DNA from 3 places in the Ensifer sp. PDNC004 genome. Region 3 is predicted to be linked to each of the others. Evidence: riboswitches for the same ligand, from Rfam matches in the RefSeq annotation. Region 3 holds a riboswitch; each other region holds the start of a gene.
The links. Region 3 has a riboswitch for cobalamin ahead of JVX98_RS30570 (ABC transporter substrate-binding protein). Riboswitches for the same ligand answer to the same signal wherever they lie in the genome.
Positions count from the first base shown of each region.

Region 1: it holds a riboswitch for cobalamin, as region 3 does, so the genes downstream of both, metE (5-methyltetrahydropteroyltriglutamate--homocysteine S-methyltransferase) here and JVX98_RS30570 (ABC transporter substrate-binding protein) in region 3, are expected to answer to the same signal.
Region 2: it holds a riboswitch for cobalamin, as region 3 does, so the genes downstream of both, JVX98_RS17965 (aromatic ring-hydroxylating dioxygenase subunit alpha) here and JVX98_RS30570 (ABC transporter substrate-binding protein) in region 3, are expected to answer to the same signal.

Region 1 is NZ_CP070352.1:1,329,050-1,333,815, forward strand. It holds gene JVX98_RS05920 (acyl-CoA thioesterase) at 1-158, opposite strand, end outside; gene metE (5-methyltetrahydropteroyltriglutamate--homocysteine S-methyltransferase) at 155-2,506, opposite strand; cobalamin riboswitch at 2,607-2,827, opposite strand; gene JVX98_RS05930 (hypothetical protein) at 2,847-3,137, opposite strand; gene JVX98_RS05935 (LysR substrate-binding domain-containing protein) at 3,290-4,216, shown strand; gene JVX98_RS05940 (metallophosphoesterase) at 4,441-4,766, shown strand, end outside.
Region 2 is NZ_CP070353.1:1,984,198-1,988,963, forward strand. It holds partial or broken gene JVX98_RS17955 (glycoside hydrolase family 25 protein) at 296-1,333, shown strand; gene JVX98_RS17960 (hybrid-cluster NAD(P)-dependent oxidoreductase) at 1,555-2,649, opposite strand; gene JVX98_RS17965 (aromatic ring-hydroxylating dioxygenase subunit alpha) at 2,651-3,895, opposite strand; cobalamin riboswitch at 3,999-4,200, opposite strand; gene JVX98_RS17970 (DUF6656 family protein) at 4,518-4,766, shown strand, end outside.
Region 3 is NZ_CP070354.1:477,475-482,240, forward strand. It holds gene JVX98_RS30555 (hypothetical protein) at 1-1,369, opposite strand, end outside; gene JVX98_RS30560 (DUF899 domain-containing protein) at 1,569-2,249, opposite strand; gene JVX98_RS30565 (helix-turn-helix transcriptional regulator) at 2,443-2,766, shown strand; cobalamin riboswitch at 2,959-3,153, shown strand; gene JVX98_RS30570 (ABC transporter substrate-binding protein) at 3,303-4,319, shown strand; gene JVX98_RS30575 (iron ABC transporter permease) at 4,316-4,766, shown strand, end outside.

The sequences.
Region 1 (4,766 bases), on a different replicon from region 3:
TGGCGGGTGGCGACGATGAAGGCGATCCGGTCCATCAGCGCCAATGCGGCACCCCCGAAGAGGGTGCCGTGATGATTGGTGTCGCCGGGAAAGACGATATCGGCGAGGGTCTGTGGCGCCGGGGTTTCCCCCGACGCCGCTTCCGTGTGGTCCGTCATGCGCGAAGCGCCTTGCGGGGATCATCCGCGAAGGCCTGGCGCAGGGCGCGCGCCGCCGCCACCATGTTGACAAGCGCCGGCCGGGTTTCCTCCCAGCGCCTGGTCTTCAGCCCGCAATCCGGGTTGACCCAGATCTGCGCCGGCGTCAGCCCTTCGGTCGCGCGCTCGATGAGATGCACCATTTCATCCACCGCCGGTACGCGGGGCGAATGGATATCGTAGACGCCCGGGCCGATCTCGTTCGGATAGGCCCTTCCGGTGAACGCGCCGAGCAGTTCCATCTTCGATCGCGACGTCTCGATCGAAATCACGTCGGCATCCATTGCCGCGATCGCCGGCATGATGTCGTTGAACTCCGAGTAGCACATATGGGTGTGGATCTGGGTGGCGTCGCCGACGCCGGCGGCGCTGAGGCGGAAGCACTCCACCGCCCAGTCGAGATAGGCCTTGCGGTCGGCGGCCTTGAGCGGCAGGCCCTCGCGCAGCGCCGGCTCGTCGATCTGGATGATGGCGATGCCCGATGCCTCGAGGTCCCTGACTTCGTCGCTAAGCGCCAGCGCGATCTGCCGGCACACCACCGACCGCGGCAGGTCGTCGCGCACGAAGGACCATTGCAGCATGGTGACCGGACCCGTCAGCATGCCCTTGACCGGTCGATCGGTCAGTGACTGTGCAAAGGCCGCCCATTCGACCGTCATCGGGTTTGGCCGAGAAACGTCGCCGAAGATGATCGGCGGGCGCACGTAGCGCGAACCGTAGCTCTGTACCCAGCCACTTCGGGTAAAGGCGTAGCCCGAGAGCTGCTCGCCGAAATACTGCACCATGTCATTGCGCTCGAACTCGCCGTGTACCAGCACGTCGATGCCGATCTCCTCCTGCCAGCGCACCGCCTGCTCGGTCTCCCGGCGCAGATAGGCGGTGTAGTCGACATAGCTGAGTTCGCCCTTGGCATGCAGGGAACGGGCCTGCCGTACTTCCGGCGTCTGCGGGAAGGAGCCGATCGTCGTCGTCGGGAAAAGCGGCAACGGCAGCGCGTCCGCCTGGAGCGCGCGACGGGCCGGGAAGGGAGACCGGCGCTCGCTGTCGGCTGCCGTCAGCGCCTTCAGTCGCCCGGCAACGAGTGGATCATGGATCCTGAGCGACGTCAGACGCGCCTTGGCAGCTTCGCTCGATGCCGCAAAGGCCCTTTCCGGATGGGCAAGCCCCGGCTCGAAGGCGCGGGCAAGAAGGCTCAACTCGTCGAGCTTCTGCACGGCGAAAGCGAGCCACGAGGCAAGCTCCGGGTCGAGCGCCTGTTCCAGGTCGAGGTCGACGGGCACATGCAGGAGCGAGCACGAGGGCGAAAGCTCGATCCGGTCGCGGCCATGGGCGGAGATGAGCGGCTGCAGGCGGCGCAACAGGCCGGCAAGATCCGTCCTCCAGACGTTGCGGCCGTCGATGATGCCGAGCGACAGCACTCGGTCAGCCGGAGCGGACTGGAGGAGGACCTCGATCTGCTGCGGCGCGCGCACGAGATCGACATGCAGGCCCGCGATCGGCAGCGCCAGGGCGCTCACCATATTGTCGCCGATCGCGCCGAAATAGGTCGCAAGCATGATCCGGAGCCCGGGAACCTTCGCCCGGAACGTATGATAGGCAAGGTCCAGGGCCTGCCTTTCCCGGTTGGTGAGATCGAGCACTAGGCAAGGCTCGTCGATCTGAACCCAGTCGGCGCCGGCATTGGCAAGTTCGGTTAGCAGCTCGACGTATACGGGAAGCAGGCGCTCGATCAGGTCCAGGGGATCGAAATCTCCGCCCTTCGCCTTGCCGAGCTTGAGGAAGGTCACCGGGCCAAGCAGGACCGGGCGGGTTCGATAGCCGAGGGCTTCGGCCTCGAGAAAGGCTTCGAGCGGCCGGTTACGCGTCAGCGCAAAGCGTTGATCCGCTTCGAATTCGGGCACCATGTAGTGGTAGTTGGTATCGAACCACTTGGTCATCTCGAGTGCGGCGTTGCCGCCGTCACCCGCATGCGTGCAACCGGAAGCGCAGGGCGAACCGGTCGAGCCGCGCGCCATGGCGAAATAGGTATCGAGATCGACGGGACCGCCCTCCCAGCCATAGGCGGCCGGGACCGCACCGACGAGCACGGCAGTATCGAGCACGTGGTCGTAGAACGAGAAATCGTTCGAAGGGAGGATGTCGATGCCGCGCGCCTTTTGCGCCGCCCAGTTTTCGGCCCGAAGCCGGCGGCCGACGTCGAAAAGGTCGTCACGGCTGATCTTGCCGGACCAGTAGCGTTCAAGCGCGAATTTCAGTTCGCGGTGGCGGCCGATGCGCGGGAAGCCGAGATTGGCAGTCTTGATGGTCATTTCCTTACCCCGAAGGTTGAAGGGCAAGGCTTGAATGCGACGCATCCGCGACGCGAGAAGGGTCCCGCGTCGTCAACGCGCCCCATCGGACACCCCGCCCGTGGACGTTGTTTATCGCGGCAGGTCTCCTGGCTTGCGGGTCAACGCGGACCGTTCCGTCTTCCCGAGGCGTCTTCCTCAGTGACATCATCGAACGGCCGCTCTCCGCCTACAGTTGCGGGGGCAGCTCCGGCCTGGGCGCTTGTCAGCGCCGCACCGAATTCCCTCTTAGCTCCGCCCCGCCGGATGGCGAGGCGCAGAACCACGATGTCGGGAACAATGCCCTGCAATCGCTCGGCCGTCAATCGCATAAAGAAATGCTTATGTCTTTATTCTCTCCGGCCTGGGCGCGGGGCGAAACGCGGGCAATGCGCGGTCCTTCGCTGCAAACTGCTTTCGCGGCGGGTTGCACCGGCACGGGCTTGGGCTCCTCCGGCCAGTGCCACGGATCCGCGGTGTCGCCGACGCGCGCACGGATATGTTCCTGGTCCCGCGTCAGGCCGATATCCCGGAGCTGGAACTCGTTGAACGTGTCGATGGCGACCGGAGGACTGAGGGTCCTGTCGGCCCAATTCAGGGCATGGTAAATCATTGATCGCACTGCGCTAAGCATTGCTATCCTCACTTCTCTACAAGGCGTGTGTTCGCGAAAAAAGTGAGGTTTTTTGCCGTTTCGCGCAAAGCGATTTCTCGCATGCTGGCATAAAGAATGCTTATCTCAGCGTCATGAGCAAGATTCCCCCTATGAGTGCAGTGCGCGCCTTCGAGGCCGCCGCCAGGCACCTGAGTTTCACCCGCGCCGCCGAAGAGCTTGGCATGACGCAGGCGGCCGTCAGCTATCAGATCCGGTTGTTGGAGGAACGCATCGGCGCGCCGCTCTTTGTCCGCCTTCCGCGCGAGGTGCGGCTGACCGGTGCCGGGCGGCAGCTGGCGCCAAAGGTAACCGAAGCGATCGATCTTTTAGGGGCGGCCTTCTCGGAGATTGCCGACAAGACCGAACATCACCTGCACATTTCGGTGCTACCGACCGTCGTTTCGAGCTGGCTCGGCCAGCGGCTCGCCACCTTCCAGACCGCGCATCCGAACATCAGCATCAGGGTCCACATGTCGACCGAGCTGGTCGATTTCAAGCGTGACGCTATCGATCTCGCGGTGCGCAGCGGTGCCGGCGACTGGCCGGGAAACGATGTCTTTCCCTTGTTTCCGCTCGATTACGTGCCGGTCTGCACGCCGTCCTTCCTGGAGAAACATCAACTCAAGGAGCCCGCCGATGTTCTGAGGATCCGGCGTTTCGGCAATGCCAACTGGTGGCGGCGGTGGATGATCGAAACCGGCGTCGAGCCGCCGGCGAGCAATGGTACCGAGCTGATCTTCGACGTCCAGGCGATGGATGTCGCCACCATCCTGGCGGATCACGGCATGGCGATTGCCGTCTCGACCTTCCTGATGGATGAACTGAAGAGCGGCCGGCTGATCCGGCCGTTCGAGCATGTGGTGCGCGACGGCCGCGCCTATTGGCTGGTCTATCCGCAAAGCACCAGGCGGCAGAAGAAGATCCAGGCCTTTCGCGACTGGGTCGTCGCCGAAGCAGACGCGTCGAATGCGATGCTTGCGACCGTCATGGAGCAGTCCTGTCCGGCATCTTTTCGGGGCAAACTCGGCGCAAAGTAATGAGCCTGGGGAAAGAAGACGCAGACGCATCTGGTGCGCGCGTGCCGGTTCGCGCCGGCCGGGCTTCTGAAAATGACGCTTTCATGGAGAAACTGAAAATCAGCTGAGAACGGCTGTTACCAAACTGACATGGCGGCTCCCTAAAGACTGCGGCCAACCGCAGAGAAGGGGAGAGACAACCCTCCGACGCGGATACCGCAAGCCATTGTCGGAGGCCCGTTTCCATGAAAATCGTCCAGATCAGCGACACCCATCTCAGCCCCGCCAAAAGCCATTTCAACGGCAATTGGGAACCGGTTCGCGCCTGGATCGAGGCGGCGGCGCCCGATCTCGTCATCCACACGGGCGATGTCACCATCGATGGTGCCGACCACGAAGACGACATCACCTTCTCGCTCGATCTGATCGGTCAGCTCTCGATGCCGGTCGCGATCGTTCCCGGCAATCACGATGTCGGCCATCTACCGGGCTCGCACCAGCCTGTGGATCCCGTCCGGCTTGCCCGCTGGCGCCGTCTCGCTGGTCCGGACTACTGGGGCCGCGACCATGG
Region 2 (4,766 bases), on a different replicon from region 3:
TCACCCCGACCGAGGCCGATCCGGGGATGTCCCTCAGCCGGGAAATCCGAAATCGACCGACAACGCATAAGTCACCGGTTTTGTTCCATCTTCCGCGTCCTTTGGGATCAGCTCGCGCGGCCGACACCCGTTGCCGTGGCGCGCTTTGCCGCATCATCGACTACCTGTCGCGACCATGAAAGCAATCACTTATATACAGCCGCAGGTCGGTATACATTCGCGCGCCGCTCCCGCACAGTCCGCTCGGGGGCTGGGATTTACGATGCGTTAACGATACTGTCGGCAATCTCAGAGAATGGCAAAGCGGTGTATCTCCACGACAGGGATGATTCTGCGCCTCGCGACCTTCATCGGTCTGGCTTTCGCGGCGGCTGTCGCACGCGCCGGTGAACTGGAGCCCTGGAAGACCAAATCGAACGCCATCATCGTCGACGCCTATGAGATGAACAGTATCGACTGGGAAACGATGCTTGGCGACAAGCGCATTTCCGGCTTCATCGCCAAGGCCTCCGACGGCCTGCCCGAAAGCTTCTCCTGCACCGGCGACCATAACGGCGACACCTTCAACCACTGCAAGACCATGTGGCGCAAATACGCCGTCAGCCGCGAACTCTACCAGACCCGCCGGATGATTGCCCGCTCGCACGGGCTGCTCTGGGGCGCCTACCACCTCGCCCGTCCGGGCAATCCCGTCGACCAGGCGAACCATTTCCTCGACTACGCCGATCCGCGCGACGACGAACTGATGGTGCTCGATCTCGAAGGCATTGATCCGGACAAGTACATGTCGCTTGAGGACGCCGCCATCTTCGCCGGGCACATCAAGACCCGGACCGGGCGCTACCCGATCCTCTACACCAACCACATCACCGCCAAATACATCGCCGCGCACCGGGCCAAGCACCGGCTGCTGTCGCGTCTGCCGCTCTGGTACGCCCGCTACAAGCCGGATATCCGCCAGGTCTTCCCGATGGGCAACTGGGACAGTTACGCGCTGTGGCAGTTCTCCTCGGGCATCAACTGCGGAAAGCGCCGCTGCCCCTACCGCGTGCCGGGAACGCTTGACGACATCGACGTCAATGTGGCGGCGATGTCGCCGCCGGCGCTGAAAGCGATCTGGGCACAAGGCGCCTTGCTGCCGGAAAAGACGCTACCGCTAATGCTCGTCGCCCAAGCCGAGCGGGGAACGGGCATGCAGGCGGTCGCACGGGCGACTGCGATGTTTAGCGAGCCGCTGCTCGTCAGCCGCGCCGACGCTGCGAGCGGCGCCGGCAGCGGCGTCGACATGATGGTGACCGGCTCGATCGATTTCGCCCGCCAGGAGCGCGCCCTGCAGGTGGCGATTGCCGGCAATGAAGCCGCCCAGGGCACATGCCCGAAAACGGCGACCGGCACCGACGCCCCGGCAAGCGTTTCGGCCAATCCGATCCCCTGCAACGCGCCCTAAGCCTGTCGCGTGAAAAAGGATCTCGCGACAGGCTTTAAGCTCTCATCCTTTATGCACGTCGCTGCTGCAAAACCGCGGCGCACTTCTCGCGACATGCATCGACGCCCTCAGGCTTCGATCTGGACGTCGCCAAGTGGTCGCGAGCAACAGGCGAGGATGTAGCCTTCGTCGATCTCGTCGTCGAGAATGCCGCCATTGTGGTTCATCTCGACCTCGCCCGCGACCTTCATCACCCGGCAGGTGCCGCAGATGCCGCCTTCGCAGGCAGCGCCGATGCGCACCCCGTTGGCGCGCGCCGCCTGCAGGATCGTCTGGCCGGGCTTGGCCTCGACCTCCTTGCCGCTCATGGTGAAGGCGACCTTGGCCGCCTGGATCTCGCCCTCGTCACCGGCACCGGCGCGCACGGCGATCTCTTCCGCGGCGGGTGCCGCCGCTGGCTGGAAGCTCTCCTCGTGATAGCGGCCCATGTCGAAACCGGCCGATTTCAGCATCTCGCGCACGCCGCGCATGAAGGGTTCGGGCCCGCAGCAGAAGACGGTGCGGTCCATGAAATCGGGCGCAAGCAGCGGCAGCTTGGCGCCGTCGATGCGGCCGCGCAATCCGTGCCAGCCGTGGCGCGCCTCATGCCCCTCGACGATGAAGCCGAGGTTGAGCCCGGACATCTGCGTGGCCAGGACTTCCAGTTCCGAACGGAACAGCAGATCGTCCGGACGACGCGCGCAGGAGATGAAGGTCACATCCGTCTCGGGCACGCAATCCGCCATCCAGCGCGTCATCGACATCATCGGCGTGATGCCGGAGCCGGCCGAGATGAACAGATACTTGTCGCCCGGATGGCGCACGAAGCTGAAATCGCCGAGCGGACCGAAGGCGCGGAGCTTCATGCCCGGCTTCAGATGCTCGAACATCCAGCGGGTGCCGATGCTGTCGGCCTGCGCCTTCACCGTGACCGCGATTGAAAGCGGCCGCGATGGCGTCGACGACAGCGTGTAGGTCCGCATGACCGGCTCGTCGGCGACCGGCAGTTCGAGCGTTACGAATTGCCCGGGGAGATAGCGGAACCAGGCGGGCTTTTCGGCCCGGAAGGTGAAGGTCATGACATCGGCGGTCTCGACGACAGCCGATGTGCATTCGAGCATCTGCTGCCGATCGATCCAGACATGCAGCGCGTCGAAATGGTGAAACGAAGGGGCCATCTGCATGTCAGGCGACCCTTGAAAGCGGAGCCGCGTCGCCAGCAAGGCGCTGCTCCATGAACTTGCAGTACCACTCGACGAACTGCATCACGCCGCCTTCGTGCTCGGGCGAATACGGGCCGGGCTCATAGGCCGGCGAGCGGATGCCAAAGGCATTTTCTTCGACGATCTGGCGATCCTGATCGTTGGTCTCGGTCCAGACATGCGTCAGTTCCTCGAGATTGTAATCGACGCCTTCGACCGCATCCTTGTTGACCAGCCACTTCGTCGTCACTTGGGTAAGTTCAGGCCCGAGCGGCAGCACACGGAAGGTGATGGCGTGGTCGGCGAGCACATGGTTCCAGGTGGTCGGGTAGTGGAACATCAGAAGCGTGCCGATCTGGCTCTGGGAAACATCGGCCGAAAGCGCCCTCTTCACGGCGCGCGCGCCTGACATGGTGTAGCTTTCGGCATTGTCGATGAGCGGCATGCGGGCGGCGCGGAACTGGCCGGTCGGCGACATCCTGAACTCGCTCGGCAAGCCTTCGGCCTCGCATTTAGCCCAATGTTCGGCAATCACGGGATCATCCTTGGCGCCCTGCACCCCGGTCGCGGTCGGGGCTTCGGGATAGGTGCGGCAGAGTTCCGGGTGATTGGCGGCGCAATGGTAGCATTCGCGGTTGTTTTCCCAGACGAGCTTCCAGTTGCCCTTCTCGACGATGGTGCTTTCGAACGCGACCTTGGTTTCGCCGAGCCGGTGCGGCGCGAGATAGGGCAAGGCCATCTCGCGGAACGCCGTGAAATCCATCGGCTTTTCCGACAAGTTGATGAAGATGTAGCCGCCGACCGTTTCGCAATGGATCGGCTTCAGGCTGTGGGCTGCCTTGTCGAAATCCTCGCCCATCTGCCGGGCGAAGAGCAGCGAGCCGTCGAGCTCGTACGTCCACTGGTGATAGGGACAGACAAGCTTGGCCGAGGAGCCCTTCTGTTGCGTGCAGACGCGCGAGCCGCGATGGCGGCAGGAGTTGTGCAATGCCCGGATGGCACCCTGGCGATCGCGGGTGATGACAACGGGGTAGTCGCCGACCTGGACGGTGAAATAATTGCCGGCCCGCGGGATCTCGCAGTCATGGCCGATGAACAGCCAATCCTTGTACCAGATGTTTTCCAGATCCTGCCGATAGTAGTCGGGATCGATATAAAAGGCCCGATCGAGGCTGTAGCCGTCGCGCCGGCCCTTCAGCTTTCGAAGCATATCGTTTCTGGTTTCCATGTCCTGTCCTCATGCGCCATGTCTTGGAGAGGCAGGACAGGAACCCGCATGGGCGCACGCCCATGCGTTGTCGGCTCCGATCCGGCTGCCCGCCGCAACCCGTTACGGTTATGTCCGTCAAGGCTGGTTTCCGGGCTCAGGAGCCGTCCGTTCGGACCAGCCCGGCGCCTTCCCGGACGAACCGTCCAGTGGCCTTTGCCGAGGCTTTCGCTCCACCACCGTTGCGGGGGCAGCGCCGGGATTTGACCGGCTTCCCAATTCTCCGCCTTCTCTTCGAAAACGGCACCTTGAGTAGGGATATGTAATCGCGGAAACCGCCCTGGCAGCTGCCGGATAGCGACATCCAATTCCAGAATGACGACACGGGAAAAACCGCCATCAACGGCGCCTGTCTTAGAATTTTTACACTACAAACATATAGATAGCCCACGTCTTGGGCATTTGCCGCCTTTTGTGGCGCGGGCGGCGCAGACGCGGGAAAGCTTCGCCCGTTTGCGACATCCGGTCAGATGGGGAACGCTCATGATGCAGCCAGGAGGCAATCATTCATTAACCATGAGCCGCTAGCCTAGCCGGCGGACGAGAGAGGTCCTGCAGGCAGGCAGATGGCGCGCTGACGATCATGGCAAAGTTGAGATACTACGACGCGGCAGCCGAGGCGCCGCCGACAATCCCGCCGAAGATGGCGGTTCATACCGAATTCCTGCGCACGGGCCGGATCAATCGCAGGCAATGGGTGCCGAGCGAGCGGCGCTACCTGAGCTATGAGGAAGTTGCGGACAGGACGGGCAAGAAGCTCAACACCGCCGGCGACACGACCCATAAGCGGATCAACGGGTTTCACACCTCGATCCAGTTCCCGAAGATGATC
Region 3 (4,766 bases):
GGCCTGCCGGAACGTCATAGGCGTAATTCAAGAGGAAACAGGTCCTGATCCCCGACAGGCTGCATCCGTGCTCCCAGTCGTGATAGGCCGTCGAATAGCGGATAGTGATCTTCGAGTTCGGCAAAACCGTGCGGCCGCCTTCACCCCAGAACTGCAGCCGGTCTCCCATCGGCTCGCCGACAAGAACTGTGCGCGTGCCGCCGAAATGCCTCAGGCGCGCCGCCGTGCTGATCGCGGCCGAAAACGTGTTTGCGCTGGTCAGCACGAACAGCCGTCCGTCAGGCGGCAGGATGGCCGGGAGCCTTTGCGAGAAATCGGCGGTCAATTCGTAGTTGCCGCCATTGTTGAACCGCAGATCGACGACTGCATTGCGTATGGGCTTTTTCTCCGCTTCATCCAGCATCTTGGCGAGCCCCTGCGACAGGCCCTCCGGCGTGGCATCCCTGATGCGGTTGATCTGGACATAGAGCAGATCGGGCAAGGGGTAGTGGTGCCAAAAATTGGCGTCGGGGCGCGTGAGATAGGCCGGCAGCGTGACGTCGTCGAGCACGTGCCGCCACCCGGCGTCGCGACCGGTCTGCGAAAGGGGACTGAAATCGCGTCGCGGCCAGACATGGGCGTTTAACGGTTCCGGCGCGCCGGGCGTGGCAAGAAGAGGGATCTGCGCGACGTTCCCATCCTTAAGACGGATGAGATAGGCGCTTTCCTGCGAGCTGTCGGCAAGGCCGGCGGCATGGAGGAGTTCCGGCGAAATTGCGATATTGGGGACGAATTCCCTGGCGAGATTGGCGGGTCCGCCGAAATGGGGCCGCAGCGCATCGACAAAGGCCTCCGTCGTCCGTCCATTCACCTCAAGGATCTCTCCGCCCAGAAGGTGCGATTGGTCGCCTGTCGCTGCGATCACGAACAGGCCTTCGGCAAACCAGCCGAGGCGGATCGGAACCGCATTGAAACTGTGGCCGCCGACAAGCCCGACGACACTGGTGTGCCCATTGTCGGCGAGCGCGACCGCCTTTGCAGCCGCCATCGCCAGACCGGCGCGGTCGAGATCGCCGGCCCGTTGTTCGATCGCATCAAGGGAGCCCGTAAACGCCGCCTGGGCGGCTGGCGAGAAGCTTCGGTCAACCTCGATCAGGCGCCGCAGATGGGCAAGGTCCTGCCTGTTGCGTTCCAGTCGCGAAGCTGCGGCCGGAAAGTCGCTCCGGGGATAGCTCTTCAGCGTTGGGTAGAGAATGACGGCAAGCGGCGCGACCACCAGGAGAAGCACGGCGGCCAACGTGATCGATGCAATCCGAACGCCGCGTCGCCGCCAAAACCTCTTGCCGCTCGGTGCCGGACCGTCCTTGCGGTTTTGCGTCTCGTTTCCCATCGATTGCCGCCCCCATCGGCGCGCCTCTTAGAAGCGCGATCCATCCCCACATTCGGCGCTCCCTGCCGGGCCGGCGGCATCACTTCACCATTGCCGCGATCCCTGTTCGGGGCGCGCGGCAATGACGCAGGTCTGGCGATCGGCCAGACAAGACGTAGGAACGGCGGCTCGACAATTCCATGCTCGCCGCCGCGGACAATCAGAAGGCCGGTTCGGTCCCGTATTCGTCGTGCCGCCGGTTCCAGACGTAGGGTTCTGTCTGCGGCCATCCCACGGGAGAGGCTTCCCATGTTTCCTGGCGACCGTAGGGCGTCAGATCCAGATAGGTCCACATGCTGCCGAGATACTCGACGCCACGCGCACCGTTGAAATAGGTGCGGTAGATATGATTGCCGTCCCTGAGGAAGACGCTGACGCCATGGCGCTCGCTGGTTCTTGTCGGGTCATCCGGATCGGCGACCGTGGCTCCCATGTCGTGGTTGAAGTCGCTCGCCAAGGACGAGTACCAAACCGGGTGCTGCCACTGCATCCGGGCCTGGTATTTCTGCAGCGTCTCCAGCGGCGCGCGCGAAATCAGCACGATGGACGTATCGCGTGCGTTGAGATGCGCCGGATGGGTCATCGCGTCCACGACCCAGGAGCAGCCGTCGCAGCCCGCCTTCCATCCGGGCGCGAACATGAAGTGATAGACGATCAGTTGCCGCCGTCCGTCGAAGAGGTCGGCGAGGCTTACCGTGCCTTCGGGCCCCTCGAACGAATAGTCCTTGTCGATCCTGACCATCGGCAAGCGCCGGCGCTCGGCACTCACTTCATCGCGTGCGCGGGTGAGTGCCTTCTCTCTGGCAATCTGTTGTTCGAGTGCGGCTTGCCACTCATCCATTGAAACGATCTTAGGCAGCATTCTCAATCATCTCCCTTTTGGGCGGTTTGCTTGAGGTGTCGGTGCAAGGCTGAACTCCGATCGACGGCATCCAGCCATCAGGCTCGGTTGGAGTGCTCGCGAAAGCTCGCAAACCGGTCTCATCGGCGCCGTCTCCGTTGCGTCCGGTTTCAATATGTTGTGAAAACATAACATGTCAAGCGAGCAGGACGAAGATCTGGTTTTCAAGGCATTGGCTCACCCGCGCAGGCGGTCGATGCTCGATCGTCTCAAGGGCGAGGCGCAGACCACGGGCATGCTCTGCGCGACCTTTTCCGACATGGATCGCTGCACCGTGATGCAGCATCTGAAGGTGCTGGCGGACGCCGACTTGATCATCGTCAGGCGGGCAGGACGCGAGCGCTGGAACTATCTCAATGCGCTGCCGATCAAGCACATTCACGAGCGCTGGATCAGCGACTATGCCGCCCATGTCGTGACCATTCTCGACCGGCTGAAGACTGGCCTCGAAGGGTAAGTCTGAAGATGGTGTGAATTAAGGATCACTTAAACAGTATTCATTTGCGTATAGTTTTCGACAATCGCCAATGTTCTCGCTATTTGAGGGGAGTGATATTTAGTGAAATTACGAGACGCGAAAGAATTTCTACCTTTCTTGGCAGGTGGTTTTGAAAGCGCCGCTTTCATGCTTGCGCTCCACTCGTTCGTTGAGTAGGGAATTCTCGTCGGTTTCCGAAAGGAAATAACAGGGAATTCGCCGCGGCTCGCCGCGAAACGAAACTGCCCCCGCAACTGTAGGCGGCCAGTCCTCTCTCGAAAAATGCCACTGGGCGATGGTCCGGGAAGGCCGAGAGGGAGCCAAGACCCGTCAGTCAGGAGACCTACCGACACCTGTAACTGAACAAGCCGGGCGGGGTGTCCGGGGAGGTTGTCGATGTCGTTGGTCGCGCCACAAGTGCCGGCTGTCGATGTTCTCTTGAACATCGGTTCGATCATTGCGTCCTGGCTCGTCCCCTCCGATCCGCGCGATCAACAGATCGGAGACAATGTGCCATGACCGCTTCGCGTTTCCTGCTTGCCGCCTCTGGCTTCGCCTTCTTCGCCACCGCCGCTGCTGCCGAACCCACCGCCTATCCGCTGACCCTGGACAATTGCGGCGAGACGATCACCTTCGACAAGGCACCGGCGACCTCGGCGACCGTCGGGCAGGCGGCAACCGAGGTTCTCTATTCGCTCGGCCTCGGCGACAAGGTTACGGGCACGTCGGTCTGGTTCAATGACGTGCTGCCGGAATTTGCCGAGGTCAATGCCAAGGTTCCGCGCCTGGCGGACAACGACCCGAGCTTTGAAAGCGTCGTCGCCAAGAAGCCGGGGCTCGTCGCCGTGCAGTTCGTCTGGCACGTCGGCCCCGAAGGGATCGTTGCGACCCGAACCCAGTTCCACGAAGTGGGAATTCCGACCTATGTCCTTCCGGCCGACTGCGTCGCCAAGGACAACTCGGTGGGTGTGGACGGCACGCGAAGCGCGCTCTTCTCGACTGACAGCATCCATCAGGGCGTGCGTGAACTCGCGCAGATCTTCGATGTTCAGGACAAGGGCGAGGCATTCGTCGCAGAACTCGCCAAGCGTGAGGCCGACGCCATCGAGCAGGCCAAGGCGCTCAATTTGAAGGATGTGTCTGCGGCATTCTGGTTCTCCAGCGCGGAGATGGACATCGATCCCTATGTGGCCGGTCGGAAGGGAGCGCCTGCCTACATGATGGATAAGCTCGGCATCCGCAACGTGGTCGGCTCGGACGAAGAATGGCCGGTCGTCGGTTGGGAAACGATCGCCAAGGCCAACCCCACCATGATCGTCATCGCCAAGATGGATCGCCGGCGCTTTCCGGCCGACGACTACCTGAAGAAGATCGAGTTCCTGAAGACCGATCCGGTTGCCAGCCAGATGGATGCGGTGAAGAACAACCGCATCGTCGTCATGGATGCGCACGCGATGGACGCCACGATCAGAACGGTTGCCGGCATCGAAGTTCTCTCAGCTGCGCTTAAGGATTTCGGGTTGGCGAAGTGAAGACCAGCCTCTCGCGGCGCGCCCCTGCTTCCCGGCTTGGCCGGGCAGCCAAGGCGACATTGGCTCTGTTTGCCGCCGTTCTTGCCGGAACCTGCATCGGCGAAACGCCGATACCCGTCTTGACCGTTCTCCAGACCTTGGCGAACAAGATTTTCGGCGCGACCTATGGGCTCGATCCCATCGATGTCGGGATCATCTGGAACTACCGCCTGCCGCGAGTGATCGTTGCCGCCTGCTGCGGGGCGGGCCTCGCGGTTTCGGGCATGGTGCTCCAGTCCCTCCTGCGCAACGCCCTGGCGGATCCCTACCTTCTCGGCATTTCCGCCGGCGCTTCGACCGGCGCAGTGGCCGTCACCGTCGCCGGCCTCGGCGCCGGCGCGGTCTCCATGTCGCTCGGCGCGTTTGTCGGCGCCGTGACCGCTTTCCTCATGGTGGCGATCCTCGCTC